2 regions of the Bradyrhizobium sp. SZCCHNS1022 genome follow, and region 1 is predicted to be linked to the other one. Evidence: predicted binding sites of a transcription regulator. Region 1 holds the regulator's gene; the other holds the start of a gene.

The links. The regulator PhoB, encoded in region 1, activates phosphate uptake and scavenging genes when phosphate is short. The targets are predictions, from matches to a motif close to TGTCATNNANCTGTCAT.
Region 2: the regulator PhoB is predicted to act here: its motif matches at 6,587-6,603, upstream of phnF (phosphonate metabolism transcriptional regulator PhnF).

Annotation. Positions count from the first base shown of each region.
Region 1 is NZ_JAUETT010000001.1:155,004-164,409, reverse strand. Features, by position in the region: gene pstC (phosphate ABC transporter permease subunit PstC) at 1-737, shown strand, start outside; gene pstA (phosphate ABC transporter permease PstA) at 766-1,641, shown strand; gene pstB (phosphate ABC transporter ATP-binding protein PstB) at 1,638-2,459, shown strand; gene phoU (phosphate signaling complex protein PhoU) at 2,565-3,281, shown strand; gene phoB (phosphate regulon transcriptional regulator PhoB) at 3,297-4,001, shown strand; gene QX071_RS00725 (GcrA family cell cycle regulator) at 4,268-4,780, opposite strand; gene QX071_RS00720 (aspartate aminotransferase family protein) at 5,268-6,476, shown strand; gene argF (ornithine carbamoyltransferase) at 6,473-7,399, shown strand; gene QX071_RS00710 (hypothetical protein) at 7,396-7,536, opposite strand; gene QX071_RS00705 (DUF559 domain-containing protein) at 7,477-7,677, shown strand; gene QX071_RS00700 (Hsp33 family molecular chaperone) at 7,820-8,818, shown strand; gene QX071_RS00695 (molybdopterin-dependent oxidoreductase) at 8,970-9,406, opposite strand, start outside.
Region 2 is NZ_JAUETT010000003.1:354,857-364,262, reverse strand. Features, by position in the region: gene QX071_RS21200 (DUF1045 domain-containing protein) at 1-388, opposite strand, end outside; gene QX071_RS21195 (alpha-D-ribose 1-methylphosphonate 5-triphosphate diphosphatase) at 399-1,583, opposite strand; gene QX071_RS21190 (chloramphenicol acetyltransferase) at 1,576-2,241, opposite strand; partial or broken gene QX071_RS21185 (phosphonate ABC transporter ATP-binding protein) at 2,487-2,996, shown strand; gene phnD (phosphonate ABC transporter substrate-binding protein) at 3,080-4,012, shown strand; gene phnE (phosphonate ABC transporter, permease protein PhnE) at 4,090-4,974, shown strand; gene phnE (phosphonate ABC transporter, permease protein PhnE) at 4,971-5,819, shown strand; gene phnF (phosphonate metabolism transcriptional regulator PhnF) at 5,824-6,549, opposite strand; gene phnG (phosphonate C-P lyase system protein PhnG) at 6,683-7,135, shown strand; gene phnH (phosphonate C-P lyase system protein PhnH) at 7,139-7,747, shown strand; gene QX071_RS21150 (carbon-phosphorus lyase complex subunit PhnI) at 7,751-8,854, shown strand; gene QX071_RS21145 (alpha-D-ribose 1-methylphosphonate 5-phosphate C-P-lyase PhnJ) at 8,851-9,406, shown strand, end outside.

The DNA of each region.
Region 1 (9,406 bases):
TGGGACCGATCTACGGCACGCTGGTGTCGTCCTTTATCGCGATGCTGATCGCCATCCCGGTCGGTCTCGGCATTGCGATCTTCCTCACCGAGCTCTGCCCGCAATGGCTGCGCCGCCCGATCGGCATCGCCATCGAGCTGCTCGCCGGCATCCCGTCGATCATCTACGGCATGTGGGGCTTCTTCGTGCTGGGGCCGTTCCTGGCCTACACGTTCCAGCCGTTCATGATCAGCCTGTGCGCCAACATTCCGATCCTGCAGGACATCTTCGCCGGGCCGCCGTCCTATCTCAGCCTGTTCAATGCCTCGCTGATCCTGGCCATCATGGTGCTGCCCTTCATCACTTCGATTTCGGTGGACGTGTTCAAGACCGTGCCGCCGGTCTTGAAGGAGGCCGCCTATGGCGTCGGCTGCACCACCTGGGAGGTCGTGCGCAGCGTGGTGATCCCTTACACCCGGGTCGGCGTCATCGGCGGCATCATGCTGGCGCTCGGCCGGGCGCTCGGCGAGACCATGGCAGTGACGTTCATCATCGGCAACTCGTTCCGCATCTCCTCGTCGATCTTCGCGCCGGGCACCACGATCTCGGCGGCGATCGCATCGGAATTCCAGGAGAGCGACGGTTTGCACCAGTCGGCCCTGATTCTGCTCGGACTGTTGCTGTTCGTTCTCACCTTCTTCGTGCTCGCCGGCGCGCGCCTGATGCTGCTGCGGCTCGAAGCCAAGGCCGGAAAATAAGCCGGATGGATAGGGCAGGAGAGATCGCATGACGTCTACCGATACGCCCATCAATCCGGCCAACCGGATCTATGGCCGCCGCCGCCGCAAGGACATCTTCGTCCGTGCGCTGTGCGTGCTTGCCGCGCTGTTCGGCGTGACCTGGCTCGCACTGATCCTGATCGATCTGCTCTACCAGGGCCTGGCTGGCCTGACCGTGCAGGTCTTCGCGACCGATACGCCGCCGCCGGGATCGAGCGACGGCGGCCTGCGCAACGCCATCGTAGGCTCGATCATCATGACGGTCTTCGGCGTCGGCGTCGGTGCTCCACTCGGCTTGTTCGCCGGCACCTACCTCGCCGAGTATGGTCGCCATGACCGGTTGACTTCGGTGATCCGTTTCATCAACGACATCCTGCTCTCTGCCCCATCCATCATCATCGGCCTGTTCATCTATGGCGCGGTCGTGGTTCCGATGGGCGGCTTCTCGGCCATCGCGGGCTGTCTGGCGCTTGCCGTGATCGTGATTCCGGTCGTGCTGCGCACCACCGAGGACATGCTGCTGCTGGTGCCCAATCCGCTGCGTGAGGCCGCCTCCGCACTTGGCCTGCCGCGTTCGCTGGTGATCCGGCGCATCGCCTATCGCGCGGCGCGCTCCGGCTTGATCACGGGCGTCCTGCTGGCGACCGCTCGCGTGGCCGGCGAGACCGCGCCGCTCCTGTTCACTGCGTTGTCGAACCAGTTCTGGAGCCTCGATCTTACCCACACGATGGCCAACCTGCCGGTGACCATCAACAACTTCGTCCAGAGCCCCTATGCCTATTGGAAGCAGCTGGCCTGGACCGGGGCCCTTTTGATTACCTTGACCGTACTTGCCCTGAACATCGGGGCCCGCATTCTGGGCGCCGAGAGGAGCGCAAAATGACCGACATGTCTGTTTCCGTCTCAAGTCCGGCGGGCGTCATTCCGAACAAATCCTTGCCGGACGCTCCGGCGAAGGTGACGGTCCGGAACCTGAACTTTTATTACGGCGATCACCATGCGCTGAAGAACATCAACCTGTCGCTCGGAACCAACCGGGTGACGGCCTTCATCGGACCGTCCGGCTGCGGCAAGTCCACGCTGCTGCGCATCTTCAACCGGATGTATGATCTGTATCCGGGCCAGCGCGCCGAAGGCCAGCTGATGCTGGACAACACCAACATCCTCGACCCCAAGCTCGACCTGAACCTCTTGCGTGCGCGCGTCGGCATGGTGTTCCAGAAGCCGACGCCGTTCCCGATGACGATCTACGAGAACATCGCCTTCGGCATCCGCCTGTATGAGAAGATCTCCAAATCCGAGATGGATGACCGGGTCGAGAAGGCGTTGCGCGGCGGCGCGCTGTGGAACGAGGTCAAGGACAAGCTCAACGCCTCGGGCCTGAGCCTTTCCGGCGGCCAGCAACAGCGTCTCTGTATTGCCCGCACCGTTGCGGTGCGTCCCGAGGTGATCCTGTTCGACGAGCCGTGCTCGGCGCTCGATCCGATCTCGACCGCCAAGGTCGAGGAGTTGATCCAGGAGCTGTCGGACAACTACACGATCGCGATCGTGACCCACAACATGCAGCAGGCGGCCCGCGTCTCCGACAAGACCGCCTTCATGTATCTCGGCGAGCTGATCGAGTTCGACGATACCAGCAAGATCTTCACCTCGCCGAGCGATCGGCGGACCCAGGACTACATCACCGGCCGCTTCGGCTGATGCCGGAAACGGACCCCTTGCATCGGTCGGCAAGGGGCAGTTGGCTGAGGCAGCGAGACCCGAATTGACGCGCCGGACTACGACGGCATTGCCGAGGAGATAGAGATGGCCAGTGAACATACCGTCAAGGCGTTTGACAGCGACCTGCAGGAGCTGACGCGGCTGGTCGCGGAGATGGGCGGCTTGGCCGAGCGGCTGATCGTGGATTCCGTCGACGCGCTGGTGCGGCGCGACGTCGCGCTCGGCGAGCGGGTGATCCAGACGGACGCCGAGATCGACAGTCTGCAGCGGCTGATCGAGGAGCGCGCGGTGCTCACCATCGCCCGCCGGCAGCCGATGGCGGTGGACCTGCGCGAGATCGTCGGCGCGATGCGGGTTGCGACCGACCTCGAGCGGATCGGCGACCTCGCCAAGAACATCGGCAAGCGCGTCGCCGCGCTGGAGAGCGATTTCCATCCCTTGAAGCTGATCCGCGGTTTGGAGCACATGACCGACCTGGTGCAGTCGCAGGTCAAGTCGGTGCTCGACGCCTATGCCGCCCACGATCTGCCGGCGGCGATGACGGTGTGGAAGGGCGACGAGGAGGTCGACGCCATCTGCACCTCGCTGTTCCGCGAGCTGCTCACCTACATGATGGAAGATCCCCGCAACATCTCGTTCTGCATTCACCTGATGTTCTGCGCCAAGAACATCGAACGGATCGGCGATCATGCGACCAACATCGCGGAAACCGTGTTCTACATGATCGAAGGCCAGCCGATGATCGACAAGCGTCCGAAGGGCGACATGACGTCCTTCGCGGCCACCGCCCCCGGAAACTGAGAGAGAAGCTGAGCGATGAGTGCGCGCATTCTGGTTGTGGAAGACGAGGAAGCGCTGACGACGCTGCTGCGCTACAATCTCGAGACCGAAGGTTACGAGGTCGAGACGGTTGCGCGCGGCGACGACGCCGACACGCGACTGAAGGAACGGGTGCCCGATCTCGTGGTGCTGGACTGGATGCTGCCGGGGCTGTCCGGCATCGAGCTGTGCCGGCGCCTGCGCGCCCGGCCCGAGACCAAGCAGCTGCCGATCATCATGCTGACGGCGCGCGGTGAGGAGAGCGAGCGGGTCCGCGGGCTCGCCACCGGGGCGGACGATTACATCGTCAAGCCGTTCTCGGTGCCCGAGCTGTTGGCCCGCGTGAAGGGTCTGCTCCGTCGCGCGAGCCCCGAACGGCTCGCCACCGTGCTCGCCTATGGCGACATCGAGCTCGATCGCGAGAAGCGCCGCGTCGCCCGCTCCGGCCGGCCGATCGATCTCGGGCCGACCGAATATCGGCTGCTCGAGTTCTTCCTGGAACATCCGGGCCGCGTGTTCAGCCGCGAGCAGCTGCTCGACAGCGTCTGGGGCCGCGACATCTACATCGACGAGCGTACGGTGGACGTGCACATCGGACGCTTGCGCAAGCTGCTCAATCCGGGACGCGAACAGGATCCGATCCGCACCGTGCGTGGCGCGGGCTATGCGCTCGACGACCGCTTCGCGAAGGCGGAATCGTGAGCTGAGGGCGATCGCGCAGCGACAAACAGCGACCGATCAAAGGCGGAGCTTCGGCTCCGCCTTTTTTGTCATGACAAGCGCGCTTGCAACGTGCGCCGCCGTCATCCCGGCGAACGCCGGTACCCATAACCGCAAATGCTGATGATAGAGCTGCAGCTGTAGCTAACATCCATCATAACCACGCCCGCCGGTGGTTATGGGTCCCCGCGTTCGCGGGGACGACAGCTGATGGCTGAGCTAACAGCGCGTCCAAGATGCGCAACAGATCAACGTGCCGGGCTCTTGCCGGGGTGACGACGGCGATCGGCCGCGGGCTGATAGGCGATGCGCGAATGCTGCGCGCAATAGGGCAGGCCGTTCAGCGCCTTGCCGCCGCAGAAGAAGAAGTCCGCGCTGGCGGGATCGCCGACCGGCCAGTGGCAGGTGCCTTCGCGGAGCTCGAGCAGCGACAGCCGCTGGTTCATCGGCACCACATTGTCGAAGGTGATCGGATCGGGCTCCGTCTCGACCTCGAACACCTGGGCGAGCGCGGTATTGCCGCGCGCCACCGGGCGGGCCACCCGCATCATCGGCTGAGCGGGGCGCGCCTTGCGCTGACGCGGAGCGGCGGCGGCAGGGCTCTTGGCGCGACCGGAGAGGCCGAGCCTGTGGACCTTGCCGATCACGGCGTTGCGCGTCACATTTCCGAGCTCCGCTGCGATCTGGCTGGCCGACAGTCCGGCCTCCCAGAGCTTTTTCAACTGCTCGACGCGATCGTCTGACCAGGTCAATACCGTCATCGCACCTTTCCCTTCGCGTTTCGCTGGCCAGTTTCGGGACAGCGCTGCGGTGCCAAACTCACGAAAATCCCTGCTCGCAGAATCCCTTAGCCCTCGCCGGGCGCGAGATGCGCGCCCGGACGTGTACGCCGAACCACCGAACTCTTAAGGATCAGACCTGCTGCACGAGATGTCGTACTCGATGCGAAAAACGCTACAATATGCCGTGACTCCCGCGCAAGAGTCGGGGGCCACCGTCCACACCTTCCGTCGATGTGGACCGGGAACGCTTAGCACTGTCATCGACCGGAAACCCCACCTGTTCCGCGCTGAGGCGGCTGGCTCACGCGTGTTGACAGCGAACGTCCTGCGCATACAATAGTTGTCCGTGCCGCCTTGAAAAGGCGGCACATTTTGTTTTCCAGGGCCGGGTCCCGGGTGCGCGATGGCGCTGCTTTGCGCCTCCTCGTGCGCGTCTTGACCGGCCCGTCAGCTCAAGTGATCAGCCATGACGGACGTCGCGTCGCATCTGCTCCCCGTATTTGCCCGGATCGATCTCGCCTTCGAGCGCGGCGAGGGCGCCTGGCTGATCGCGACCAATGGCGAGCGCTATCTCGACTTCACCTCCGGCGTCGCCGTGAATGCGCTGGGTCACGCGCATCCGCATTTGGTGAAGGCGCTGCAGGAGCAGGCGACCAAGCTCTGGCACATGTCGAACCTGTTCAAGAGCCCGGACGGCGAGCGGCTTGCGGCGCGGCTGTGCGAGCAGAGCTTCGCCGACTACGTGTTCTTCGCCAATTCCGGCGCCGAAGCGATGGAATGCGCGATCAAGATCACGCGCAAGCATCACGCCGCCAAGGGGCATCCGGAACGTTACCGCATCGTTACGTTCGAGGGCGCGTTCCACGGCCGCACGCTGGCGACGCTCGCGGCCACCGGCTCGGCCAAATATCTCGACGGCTTCGGCCCGCCGATGGATGGTTTCGACCAAGTCCCGCTCGGCGATCTCGAAGCGGTGAAGAAGGCGATCGGCCCGCACACCGCGGGCATCTTGATCGAGCCGGTGCAAGGTGAGGGTGGCGTGCGCACCGCGCCGCTGGGCTTCTACAAGGCCCTGCGCGAGCTCTGCAACGCGCACGGCCTGCTGCTCGTGTTCGACGAGGTGCAGACTGGCATGGGCCGCACCGGCGAGCTGTTCGCGCATCGCTGGCTCGGGGTCGAGCCCGACGTGATGTCGCTGGCGAAAGCGCTCGGCGGCGGTTTCCCGATCGGCGCGTGCCTCGCCACGGCCGATGCTGCGGCCGGCATGACGGCGGGCTCGCATGGTTCGACCTTCGGCGGCAACCCGCTGGCGGTGGCCGCGGCCAATGCGGTGCTGGACGTGATGCTGGCGCCGGGCTTCTTCGAGCACGCGCGCAAGATGTCGCTGCTGCTCAAGCAGAAGCTCGCCGCCGTGATCGATCGCCACCCGGAGGTGATCTCCGAGGTCCGCGGCGAAGGTCTCTTGATCGGCATCAAGGCCGTGGTTCCGTCGGCCGATCTGATCGCGGCGCTCCGCGACGAGAAGCTGTTGACCGTCGGCGCCGGCGACAACGTGGTGCGCTTCCTGCCGCCCTTGATCGTCAACGAAACCGAGATCGAAGAGTCGGTGCAGCGGCTCGATCGCGCCTGTACGGCGCTATCGAGCGGTCAGTCGAAGCAGGCAGCCGCGTCATGAGTAAGACCCCCCGTCATTTCCTCGACATATCTGAGGTTCCGCTACCCGAGCTGCGCTCCATGCTCGCGCTGTCCAGCGACATGAAGAAGAAGCTGAAGGCGCACGAGCCGGCGAAGAAGCCGCTCGAGGGCAAGGTGTTGGCGATGATCTTCGAGAAGCCCTCGACGCGCACCCGCGTCTCCTTCGACGTCGGCATGCGCCAGCTCGGCGGCGAGTCGATCATGCTGACCGGCGCCGAAATGCAGCTCGGCCGCGGCGAGACCATCGCCGACACCGCGCGCGTGCTGTCGCGTTATGTCGATGCCATCATGATACGGATCCTGAGCCACGATGCGCTGCTCGAGCTCGCGGAGTATGCCACCGTGCCCGTCATCAACGGGCTGACGCGGCGCTCGCATCCCTGCCAGGTGATGGCCGACGTGATGACGTTCGAGGAGCACCGCGGGTCCATCGAGGGCCGTACCGTGGCCTGGAGCGGCGACGACAACAACGTTTTGGCCTCCTGGGCCCACGCCGCGGAGCGCTTCAACTTCAGGCTCAATGTCGCGACCCCGCCGCAGCTCGCGCCGGGCAAGGTGATGAAGGATTTCATCCGCGCCACGAACGCGGATATTCGCCTTGGCCATGATCCGGAAGAGGCGGTTGCGGGCGCTGATTGCGTCGTCACCGATACCTGGGTGTCGATGGGCGACAAGGACGGCGAGCATCGCCACAATCTGCTCAAGCCCTATCAGGTCAATTCCAAGCTGATGTCGCTGGCAAAGCAGGACGCGATCTTCATGCACTGTCTGCCCGCCCATCGCGGCGAGGAGGTCACCGACGAGGTGATCGACGGCCCGCAATCGGTGGTGTTCGACGAGGCCGAAAACCGCCTGCATGCCCAGAAGGGCATTCTGGCCTGGTGCTTTGGGGCGGGAGCTTAAGGCCGCTCCACGAGCTGACGAACGATCTCGCCGTAGGTGCGCCGCGATTCATCACGAGCCGCCCGTTCAAGCAGTATATTCTGGATTTCGTCTGTTTCGAACGGCGGCTCGTGATCGAGATCGATGGAAGCCAGCACGCGTCATCGGCGACTGACGTCGCAAGAGATCATGTACTCGCGCTCGAGGGGTTCGCTGTTGCGCGGTATTGGAACAATGATGTGCTGCAGCGTCGAACGGCTGTCATGGAAGATATTCTCGCAAGGCTCGGCGCGGCGTGAAAGACCCCTCACCCGGCGCGCTGTCGCTGCGCGTCATCGCGCCACCCTCTCCCACAAGGGGAGAGGGTGCACTGAGCTCGGCGCGAGAGCAGAGGTCCATCGCCCCTTTCCATTTACTATCATCGACCCCATCTAGAGGCCCATGATGGCCAATTCTCCCGACATTGAAATCAAACTTCAAAGCGATATCCGCGCGCCGTCGGCCGTGCCGGTCGACGACGCCGTGCTGCCGTTCGAGGTCGCAGCGCTGGATCTGCGGGGACGGCTGACCCGCATGGGGCCGGCGCTCGACGATATCCTGACCAAGCACGCTTATCCCGCGCCCGTCGGCAAGCTGCTGGGCGAGGCGATCGTGCTGACGACCCTGCTCGGCTCGTCCCTGAAGTTCGAGGGTCGCTTCATCCTGCAGACCCAGACCGACGGCCCGGTCTCGTTCCTGGTGGTCGACTTCCAGGCGCCTGACCGGCTGCGCGCCTATGCGCGCTATGACGAAGCCCGGCTGTCCGAGGCCAAGGATTCCGGCTCCCTGCTCGGCAAGGGCCATCTGGCGATGACGATCGATCAGGGGCCGGACATGAGCCGCTACCAGGGTCTGGTCGCGCTCAACGGCGGCAGCCTGGAAGAGGCCGCGCACGAATATTTCCTGCGCTCCGAACAGATCCCGACCCGCGTGCGGCTTGCGGTCGGCGAGGAATGGAGCGGCGGCAAGCATCGTTGGCGCGCCGGTGGGCTGTTGACGCAGTTTCTGCCGAAGGCGCCGGAGCGTGCGCGGCAGGCCGATCTGCATCCGGGCGATGCGCCCGAGGGTACCGAGGTCCACACGGTCGAGGAGGACGAGGCCTGGGTCGAGGGCCAGTCGCTGGTCGCGACTGTCGAGGATGTCGAACTGATCGATCCCGCGCTGTCCGGCGAACGCCTGCTGTATCGGCTGTTCCACGAGCGTGGCGTGCGCGTGTTCAAGGAGCATCCCTTGCAGGCGCGCTGCTCCTGCTCGCGCGATGCGGTGGCGAACATGCTGAAGAGCTTCTCAGCCCAGGACCGCGCCGACATGGTGAAGGACGACAAGGTCGTGGTCACCTGCGAGTTCTGCTCCTCGGTCTATCAGTTCACGCCGCACGAAGCCGGCGTAACGGAGAATTAGTTCGCGCTTTGCGCGAATGAGTCCGCGCGCTGCTGCCTTCGTCATTGCGAGCGGAGCGAGGCAATCCAGAGACCCGCTTCCGCGATTCTGGATTGCTTCGTCGCCTCCGGCTCCTCGCAACGACGCGGAGGCAGCCCAGCTCATGGCATCGTCACATCGTCGTCCCCGCTCCATGAATTCGTTGCGAGCGCGCCTCGGCGGCCGCGGCTTCGGCCGGGGTCAGCCGCTCCAGCCGCACCGCGACGTGCTTGTGATAAGGCGTGCCGGCGATTGGATCGCGGTTGAGGCTGTCGGTCAGCGTATTGATGCGCGGGCCGTTGCTCAGTCGCTCCCCGTCGTCCGTGGGATAGGATTGGCCATAGCCGTGCGGTAGCGCGAGCTGGCCCTGGCGAATGCTGTCGTCCGCCTTGCAGCGGACCACCACCCGTCCCGCCGGTGAGCGGACCGCGATCCATTCGCCATCGCCGGCCCCGAGCGCCTCGAGATCGTGCACATTGACCAACAGCGCCCCGTCCGGGTCGGCGCGCCGCCAAGCCGGATCGCGGAAGATCTGGTTGGCGTTGAACATGCGCCGCTGCCCGGCCGCGA
Region 2 (9,406 bases), on a different contig from region 1:
CGCGGACGCAGTCCGCCGCAAGCCCCTGCAGCGCGTCCGAGCGCTCGCCCGGGATCACCGCGATGAATCCGCTGATCGCATCCACCACGGGGCGGATGAGCGGGATCGCGCGCGGCACGCTCACGAAATCGCGACAGGCCGTCACCAGGTCCGCTTCGCTTCGTCCATCGGCCAGCCCGAACGGCGCCTTCAAGGTGGCGTGAAAGCCGTATTTGCGGGCGTCCTCGGTCAGCTCGCGCCAGTCGGCAATCGCTTCCGTGATCCCGTCCGCGAACGCGGTATCCACTCCGCGTCGCGCATCATAGCCGAGCAGAGAGTTGCCGAAACGATCCAGCAGGCTCGCCTCGGGCGGTGCGTAGTAGATCGCGTAACGTGGAAATTTGGCCATCTCGATCGGCTTACTCGGCAGCTGCAGCACGGGCGAGCGGCGCGGTGAGCCGGCCTGGCTCGGTCAGATAAAACAACTGCCCATTGGCGATGACCGCGACCACCCGCGGCCGCATCGGCACCTGATCATCGACCATGATGATGTCGGCGCGCTGACCCGGTGCAATGCTGCCGCGATCAGTGAGCCCCGCAGCGCGCGCAGGTCCGCCCGAGACGAGATCCCACGCACGAGCCAGGGAGAGCACGCCGTCGGCGGCGAGGCGGAAGGGGGCCAGGAGTGGCGCCGGATAGTAATAATCGGACGCCAGTACCGAGCAGAGGCCATTCGCGATCATGTCGCTCGCTTTGGTCCAGCCGGTATGGCTGCCGCCGCGAACGACGTTGGGCGCGCCGTAGACGATGGCGTCACCGCCTTCCGCCGCTTCGCGCGCCGTTTCCTCGTTGATCGGAAACTCTGCGATCGTCACGCCCTGTGCGCGGAATGCCTTGCGCATCGCCGGCGTATCGTCGTCATGCGAGAGCATCCGCACCCCGGCGTCGCGCGCGATGCTGGCAAGGCGCGCAATCGACGCCGGCACTTCATCGGCGCGCGAGACGACATCCGCCACGAGGCGATCGAATGCCTCACCCGAAAGCCCGGTCCGATCGACCATGCGCTGGCGCTTCTGCGGCTTTTCCAGCGAGGCGAGCGTCGAATTCATGTGATCGTTGAAGGCGAACAGGTCGACACGACCCGTCGCCAGCCACTGCGCGATCTCCTCCTCGGCACCGAGATTGTAGGTCTCGTGACGCAGATGGAAGCGCGTGTCGGCCGAAAGCCGCGGTCGCAAGTCCTCGATGGATTCGAGCAGGCGGCGCGCATTGTCGGCGCTGCGCAGGCCCGGCTCCCAGGACCAGGTGGTCGCGTGGAAGACCGTGGTGATGCCGTTCGCAATCGCCTGGCGGTCGCTGTCGATCAGCGCGACGTCGACCGGGAAGCCGACACCGGCGCGCGGCTCCATCTGACGCTCGAACGCATCGCCGTGCACATCGACAATGCCGGGCAGGACGAGAAGCTCCCGCGCGTCGAGTTCGACCGCAGAGCCGCTACGAGACACACCGATATCGGCAATTTCACCTTCGGTAACGGAGAGGAAGGTGTCGACGAAGTCGCTGCCGAGCAGCGTTCGGCCACCTGAGATGATGAGATCAGTCATGAGAGACACTTTGCCGCACCCGGCCGGTCGCGTCGAGCGCGGACTCGTATGTGTCCAGGAATTCGTCAATCGCCAGCCTTCTGAAGTCCGGCAGCGCTGCGCGTAGCGCCTCGTGGTGCCAATCCCACCATGCCAGCCGGATCAGCCGCTCGGCGACATCTTCGGGAAACCGGCGCTTGACCGGGCGCGCCGGATTGCCGGCCACGATAGTGTAGGCCGGAACGTCCTTGGTGACGATGGCCCCTGCCGCGACCACCGCGCCGGTCCCGATGTTGCGGCCGGGCAGCACGATCGCGCCGTGACCGATCCAGACATCGTGACCGATATTGACGTGGTGCTCCTTCCGCCAGGCGAAGAACTCGGCCTCGTCGTTTTCGCCGGAGAAATAAGCGCTGGCGCGATAAGTGAAATGCGCCTGGGTGGCGCGGTGCATCGGATGATTGCCGGGATTGATCCGCGTCATCGCTGCGATCGAGCAGAACTTGCCGATGCTCGTGTAGGTAATCTGGGAGTCGTTGACTACGTAGGAGTAGTCGCCCATCGCGACGTCGAGCAGGATCGTGCGTGCGCCGACTTCGCAATAGGCGCCCAAGGTCGAGCCCTGAACCTTGGCGCTGGAATCGATGGTGGGAGCCACCCCGAGTATCTTTCCGGCCATCTCGATCACTCTCCGTTTACCGTCGGCGGGCGTCGTCTTCTATCAGTGTGATGACATCGCGGTGACATGCGCGTGACGTGTGCTGCCGGCGTGTGGACGGTTCGGTGCAGCAGCAGAGCTGTCACATAACTGTAGAATCCGGGCGCTAGCGGAGAGTGCGGTCCTAGCTGTCCGGAGAACCCAATGCTGGTGGTAGATGGTTTGACGTGTCGTTTTGGCGCGAAAACCGCAGTCGATAACGCTTCATGGGGCGGCTGGCGCACATCCCATTCTGGCGCTCGCTGGCGCAGCAGTGGCCGGCACAAGATGTTGCCGTGGCGCTCTCGGCGCTCGAACAGTTCGACATGGCCAGCCTCGCGGCCCAGCGCGCGGACCAACTCTCCGGTGGCCAGCAGCAACGCGTCGCCATCGCGCGCGCCATGGTGCAGGAGCCCGAACTCATTCTCGCCGACGAGCCGATCGCCTCGCTCGATCCGCGCAACACAAAGATCGTGATGGATGCGCTTCTGCGCATCAACAAGCATTTCGGCATCACGGTGATCTGCAATCTGCACTCGCTCGATCTCGCGCGCGGCTATTGCGATCGCCTGATCGGCATGGCGACCGGCCGTGTCGTGTTCGATGATCTGCCGGCGGCACTCACGCCTCAGATCGCGCGCGAATTGTATGATCTCGAGGCCGACGAAGTGATGGACGCGGTGCGTCCTGCGGCGGCCGCGACCGCTCCAGCCCTCGGCCAAGCCGCCGTGGCCTGACCGAGAGTTTTGCGAACTTGGCTGCCGCATTGTGCGGCGTTCAAGACGTCTCACTGCAAGTACTGCAAGAAAAAGGACACGTCATGATCAATCGTCGTATCGTTCTGGCGGGCGTTGCCGCGCTGGCGTTCACGGCTTCCGCCTCCGCCGAGGATTGGAAGGCGAAGTATCCGGAACTGACCTTCGCAGTCGTTCCGGCCGAGAACGCCTCCGGCGTCACCGAGCGCTGGGCGCCGTTCGTCAGCTATCTGTCCAAGGAACTCGGCGTGAAAGTCACGCTGCGCATCGCCAATGACTATGCCGCGGTCATCGAAGGACAGCGCGCCGGCAACATCCATATTGCCAGCTACGGCTCCGCCTCGTTCGCGCGTGCGCGGCTGACCGGCGTCAAGACCGATGCCTTCGCCAACGACATCAATGCGGACGGCAGCACCGGTTACTACTCGGTGTTCTTCGTCAAGGCGGGCAGCCCGTATCAGAAGGTCGAGGATCTCAAGGGCAAGAACCTGGGCCTGGTCGATCCGAACTCGACCTCCGGCAACAACGTGCCGCGCTTCGAGCTCAACAAGATGGGTATCGGCAGCGCCGAGGGCTATTTCAGCAAGGTCGTCTTCACCGGCAGCCACGAAAACGCAGTGCTGGCGCTGGCTCAGGGCACGGTCGACGTCGCGGCCAACCAGTGGACCAGCGACAATGATTCGACGCTGGCGCAGATGCTCACCAAGGGCATGCTGAAGAATGTCGATGGCTCGCCGATGAAGAAGGACGATTTCCGCATCATCCATAAGTCGGCCCTGATCATCAACGGGCCGTACGCCTACAACTCGGAGCTTCCGGAAGAGGCCAAGGCCGCGATCGCCAAAGCCTTCTTCGATGCGCCGACCAAGGACAAGGCAGCCTTCGATCGGCTGTCGGACGGCCAGAAGCAGGGCTTCCATCCGGCCACGACCAAGGATTGGGATGCCACCATCGAACTGATCAAGTTCGTCGACAGCCTGCGCAAGAAGGCGTCCTGATCTGTTCTCCGTCAAAAGCCGGGTCTATGCGACCCGGCTTTTTTCCGTAGCGCATGAGCGCGAAGGTCCGAGCTTCGATGGCGGTCGCGGTTTCCACACTTCCCAGCCAGCAATTGGCCGCGCTCAACGAGGCCTACCGCAAGGCCGTCGCACGCAAGCGCCTCCGTGTTGCGCTGGCTGCTGTGGTGTTTGCTGCCGTGCTCGGCGCCGCAGGTGTCGGTGCCGAGGTCAATCTGCGTACGCTCTTCACATACTTCGGCAATTTCGTCAGCTATTTCGATCGCATCTTCACGCTGGACGATGGGCAGCGTGTGTGGACCAATTTCCCAGAGTGGTTTTGGGGCTGGAAGAAATGGCTCAAGCTGCTCGGCGAGACGCTGTTGATCAGCTATGTCGGCACCTTGGTGGGCATGGTGTTCGCGTTCGGCCTCAACTTCTTGGCCGCTGAAAACACGTCGCCGGCTCCCTGGCTCCGTTTTGTCGTGCGTCGCCTGCTCGAATTCGCCCGCACCGTACCGGCCATCGTGTTTGCACTGATTTTCGTCATCGCCTTTGGTCTCGGGCCGATTCCCGGCGTGCTCGCCATTGCCGTTCATTCCAGCGGCGCGCTCGGCAAGCTGTTTTCGGAAGTGGTGGAGAACGCCGATATGAAGCCGGTCGAAGGTATTCGCTCGACCGGTGCGAGCTGGCTGTCCTGCATGCGCTTCGCGGTCCTGCCGCAGGTCATCGCCGGCTTCGTCAGCTACACGCTGTTGCGTTTCGAGATGAATGTCCGCGAGGCCTCTGTCATGGGTTTCGTCGGTGCTGGCGGCATCGGTCAGGAGCTCGTGGTCGCGATCCGCAAGTTCTACTATTCCGATGTCAGCGCGATCCTGCTGACGATCATCCTCACCGTCTTTCTGATCGACATCGGCACCGGCTGGCTGCGTGCCAGGCTGTTCGGCGCGGAGGCGCGCACATGACAGCTCTGGAACGGCCGGATCCGCAAGATCTGCGCAGGCGTTATCCGCACGTTTTCGACCGGCCCGCGGCGGCGCGGCTCGCCACACCGCTGGTGTTGGTGCTCACGCTTGCCATCTTCGTGTTCGGCCTAGTCGATCTGGAGTTTTCACCCAGCCGGATGCTGGCCGGGCTCGGCCAGCTCGGCTGGATCGCAAGGATGATGCTCCCGCCCGATCCGGGCGCGTCTCTGCCTCTCTACCTCAAGGCCCTCGGCGAGACGCTCTCGATAGCAGTGTTGGGCACGACGCTGGCGGCGCTGGTGGCGTTGCCGATCAGCCTGCTCGCGGCGCGCAATGTCATACCTTCCGCGATCCTCCGCTTTCCGGTCCGTCGGCTGTTCGACACGATCCGCGGCGTCGACCAACTGATCTGGGCGCTGGTCTGGATCAATGTCGTCGGGCTCGGGCCGTTTGCCGGCGTGCTTGCCATCGCAGTCTCCGACTTCGGCGCGCTCGGCAAGCTGTTCTCGGAGGCGATCGAGGCGGCGGACCGGAAACAGGTGGAGGGCATTCGCGCGGCCGGCGGTAGCGCGTTGCACGAGGTTCGCTTCGGTCTGATACCGCAAGTGCTGCCCGTGATTGCGGGGCAGGTGCTCTATTTCATCGAATCCAACACCCGCTCGGCAACGATCATCGGCATCGTCGGCGCCGGCGGCATCGGTTTGCAGCTTGCGGAGCAGATCCGCGTGCTGGAATGGCAGAAGGTTTCGTTCCTGATCTTGATGATCCTGGTGGCGGTCGCCGCAATCGACTGGATCTCAGGTAAGCTGCGCTTCGCCATCATCGGACGGCGCGCGATCGCGTAGATGGTCAGCTCGCGATCTCGAAGGTGACGCGTTCGGCGGCAAACCTCGAGCGCTTGGTGATCAGCGGCGTGCCGTCCGCGTCAATATCGGTGCTATCGACGACCAACACAGGACGCCCCAACGCGAGGTCAAGCCGTGCCGCGTCGCTGGCCTCAGCGATGGCGGCGGTGATCCGCGTCGAACCGCGGCGATAGTCGCGGATATCGTAATGGGCGAGCAGGGCAGTCATCGAGCGGGTCGAGGCGAATATCCGGGCTGCATCGGGAAAGCGTTCCGCCGACAGCCAGGAGGTGCTGAGGCAGATCGGGATCTTGTCAGCCAAACGCAGCGCCTCGATTCGCACCAAGGGCGCGCCGGTCCTGAGCTTGAGCTCGCGCGCGAGTTCGCGTGAGGCTGGCTCCTGCGAGGCTGCAATCAACTGGCCGCGCGGCTCGCGGCCTCCGGCGCCGACGTTCTCCGAGAAGCGCGTGCGCGAGCTGAGCGGGTAGGCGAGGCGCGGGGCCTCGACATAGGTGCCGCTGCCACGCGCCGCCCGCACCAGGCCGCGTTCGGCCAAGGCTGCGAGCGCTCGCCGCACGGTGTGGCGGTTCACCCGATAGATCTCCGCGATCTCGGTTTCGCCGGGCAGCCGCGTGCCGGCGGCAAAGCGCCCTTCGGCGATATCGCGTTCGATCCCGTCCGCCACCTGGCGCCACAGGGCCACCCCGGAAACTGCATCCTGCATGCTCATCGCTGGGTTCCGCCAGAGGTCGTGAAAATCACAGGCATGTCATGAAACGGTCATTGCCGGCCGCTATCAAGTTGTCTAATATCATAGACAACTTAGATCCGGCAAGTCCGAGAAGACCAAGACTGATAAGACGATGAGCGCAGAGGCGATGAAGGACAGACGCAAAGCCGCGATGCGGGTACTGGCGCACGTGCCGGCAGCTGAGATTGCCGAGCGCCTGCAGCCGATCGCACTGCCGCCGCATGCGGAGCTGCGCACGCCTGAGAGCGGGCTGGTGATGGTGCGTGGCCGTGCCGGCGGCGATGGTGCGCCCTTCAATCTCGGCGAAGCTACGGTGTCGCGCGCGGCGGTACGCCTTGCCAGCGGCGAAGTCGGGTTCGGCTACGTGCTCGGGCGCGACGGTAAGAAGGCGCGCCTGGTCGCACTGTGCGATGCGCTGATCCAAGCGGACGCCTATGCCGACGCTGTCGAAACCCAGGTGGTCGCACCGTTGCGCGAACGCGTGCGCGCAGAGCGGCAGCAGAGCGCACGCGAAGCGGCGGCGACGAAGGTCGAGTTCTACACGATGGTGCGCGGCGAGGGTTGAATGATGGGCATGGTCTCAGATCTTCCGGCGGGCTTTGCCGATCCGGTCATCGCGGCGCAGTCGACCTTCCGTGCCGTTATGGAGGCGATGGCCCGGCCGGGCAGCATTCAGCGCGTCACCGTCGACGTCGGCGTGCCGACCGGCCTGACGCGCGCCGCTGCTGCGATCGCCCTGACCTTGTTCGATCATGACACGCCGGTCTGGCTCGATCCGAAATTGGCGGCGGCGCCTGATATTGCGGCTTGGCTCAAATTCCACGCCGGAGCGCCGGTTGTTGCCGCAGTCGCGAATGCCGCTTTTGCGCTGGTCACGGACGGCGCATCGCTACCCGGCTTTGAGTCGTTTGCACTCGGTAGCGGGGAATATCCGGATCGCTCGACGACGCTGGTCCTGCAGGCCGAGAATTTGGGCGAGGGGCGTCATTACACGTTGCGCGGTCCCGGCATCGACGGCACGGCAAGGCTGCGTGCCAAGATCGAGCCGGAGGATTTGTTCGATCGGCTTGCGATCAACGAAACACTGTTTCCGCGCGGTATCGATGTCGTGCTGGTCCATGATGATAGCATGGTGGCGATCCCACGTACGACGCGGCTGGTCGCGGCGGGAGGTTAATGCATGTATGTGGCGGTCAAAGGCGGCGAACGCGCCATCGAGAACGCGCACCGGCTGCTCGCGCATGAGCGGCGTGGCGATCGCGACGTTCCGGAGATCTCGTTGGCGCAGATCGCCGAACAGCTGGGGCTGGCGGTCGACCGGGTCATGGGCGAGGGCTCGCTTTACGACCGGGAGCTTGCAGCGCTCGCCATCAAGCAGGCGCGCGGCGACCTGATCGAGGCGATCTTCCTGGTGCGGGCCTTTCGTGCAACCTTGCCTCGATTCGGCGCGACCGAGCCGGTCGACACCGCCGCGATGCGGGTGCAGCGGCGCGTATCCTCGACCTTCAAAGATATTCCAGGGGGGCAGGTGCTTGGACCGACCTTCGATTACACGCATCGTTTGCTCGATCCGCAGCTGGCGCAAGGTTTCGAGCCGGATCCGCCGGCGCTGGCGGAAGCGCCCGATGTGCCCACTCCGCGCGTGACCGATATTCTCGGGCGCGACGGACTGATCGAGGCGTCACCCCGGGGGCAAGCCGATGCAGCGGTCGGTGACCTCACGCGTGAGCCGCTCAGTTTCCCGGCCGAGCGCGATCTCCGCTTGCAGAATCTCGCGCGCGGCGATGAGGGGTTCTTGCTGGCACTGGGTTATTCGACACAGCGCGGCTATGGCCGCAACCATCCGTTCGCCGGGGAGATTCGCTTCGGCGAGGTCGAGGTGGAGCTCTTTGCCGAAGAGGTCGGCTTCGCGGTGCCGCTCGGTTCGCTCGAACTCACCGAATGTCAGATGGTCAACCAGTTCAAGGGGTCGGCGACCGAGGCGCCGTGCTTCACCCGCGGCTATGGGCTTGCTTTCGGGCAGAGCGAGCGGAAGACGATGTCGATGGCACTGGTCGATCGTGCTCTGAGGGCGCGCGAACTCGGTGAGGACGTCGTTGCGCCGGCGCAGGACGAGGAGTTCGTGATGTCGCATTCTGACAATGTGCAGGCGACCGGTTTCGTCGAACATCTGAAGCTGCCGCATTACGTCGACTTCCAGTCCGAGCTCGGACTCTTGCGCAAGCTGCGCAAGGAGTTCGAGGAGGCGAACGCCGCGTCGTCTTTGAAGGAGGCCGCTGAATGAACGCGCCGACTTATAATTTCGCCTATCTGGACGAACAGACCAAGCGGATGATCCGTCGTGCGATCCTGAAGGCGATCGCCATTCCCGGCTATCAGGTGCCGTTCGCGAGCCGCGAAATGCCGATGCCCTATGGTTGGGGCACCGGCGGCGTGCAGGTCACGGCCTCCATTCTCGGCCCCGATGACGTGCTCAAGGTGATCGACCAGGGATCGGACGACACCACCAATGCGATCTCGATCCGAAAATTCTTTGCCAAGACCGCGGGTGTCGGCACCACGACCTCGACCGAGGCCGCGACGGTGATCCAGACCCGGCATCGGATTCCCGAAGCGCCGCTGCGGGCCGGACAGGTGCTGGTCTATCAGGTGCCGATTCCCGAGCCCTTGCGCTTCCTGGAGCCGCGGGAGACCGAGACTAGGCGCATGCATGCGCTCGCGGAATACGGCCTCATGCATGTGAAGCTCTATGAGGATATCGCTCGCTTCGGCCATATCGCGACGGCTTACGCCTATCCGGTCAAGGTCAATGCGCGCTACGTCATGGATCCATCGC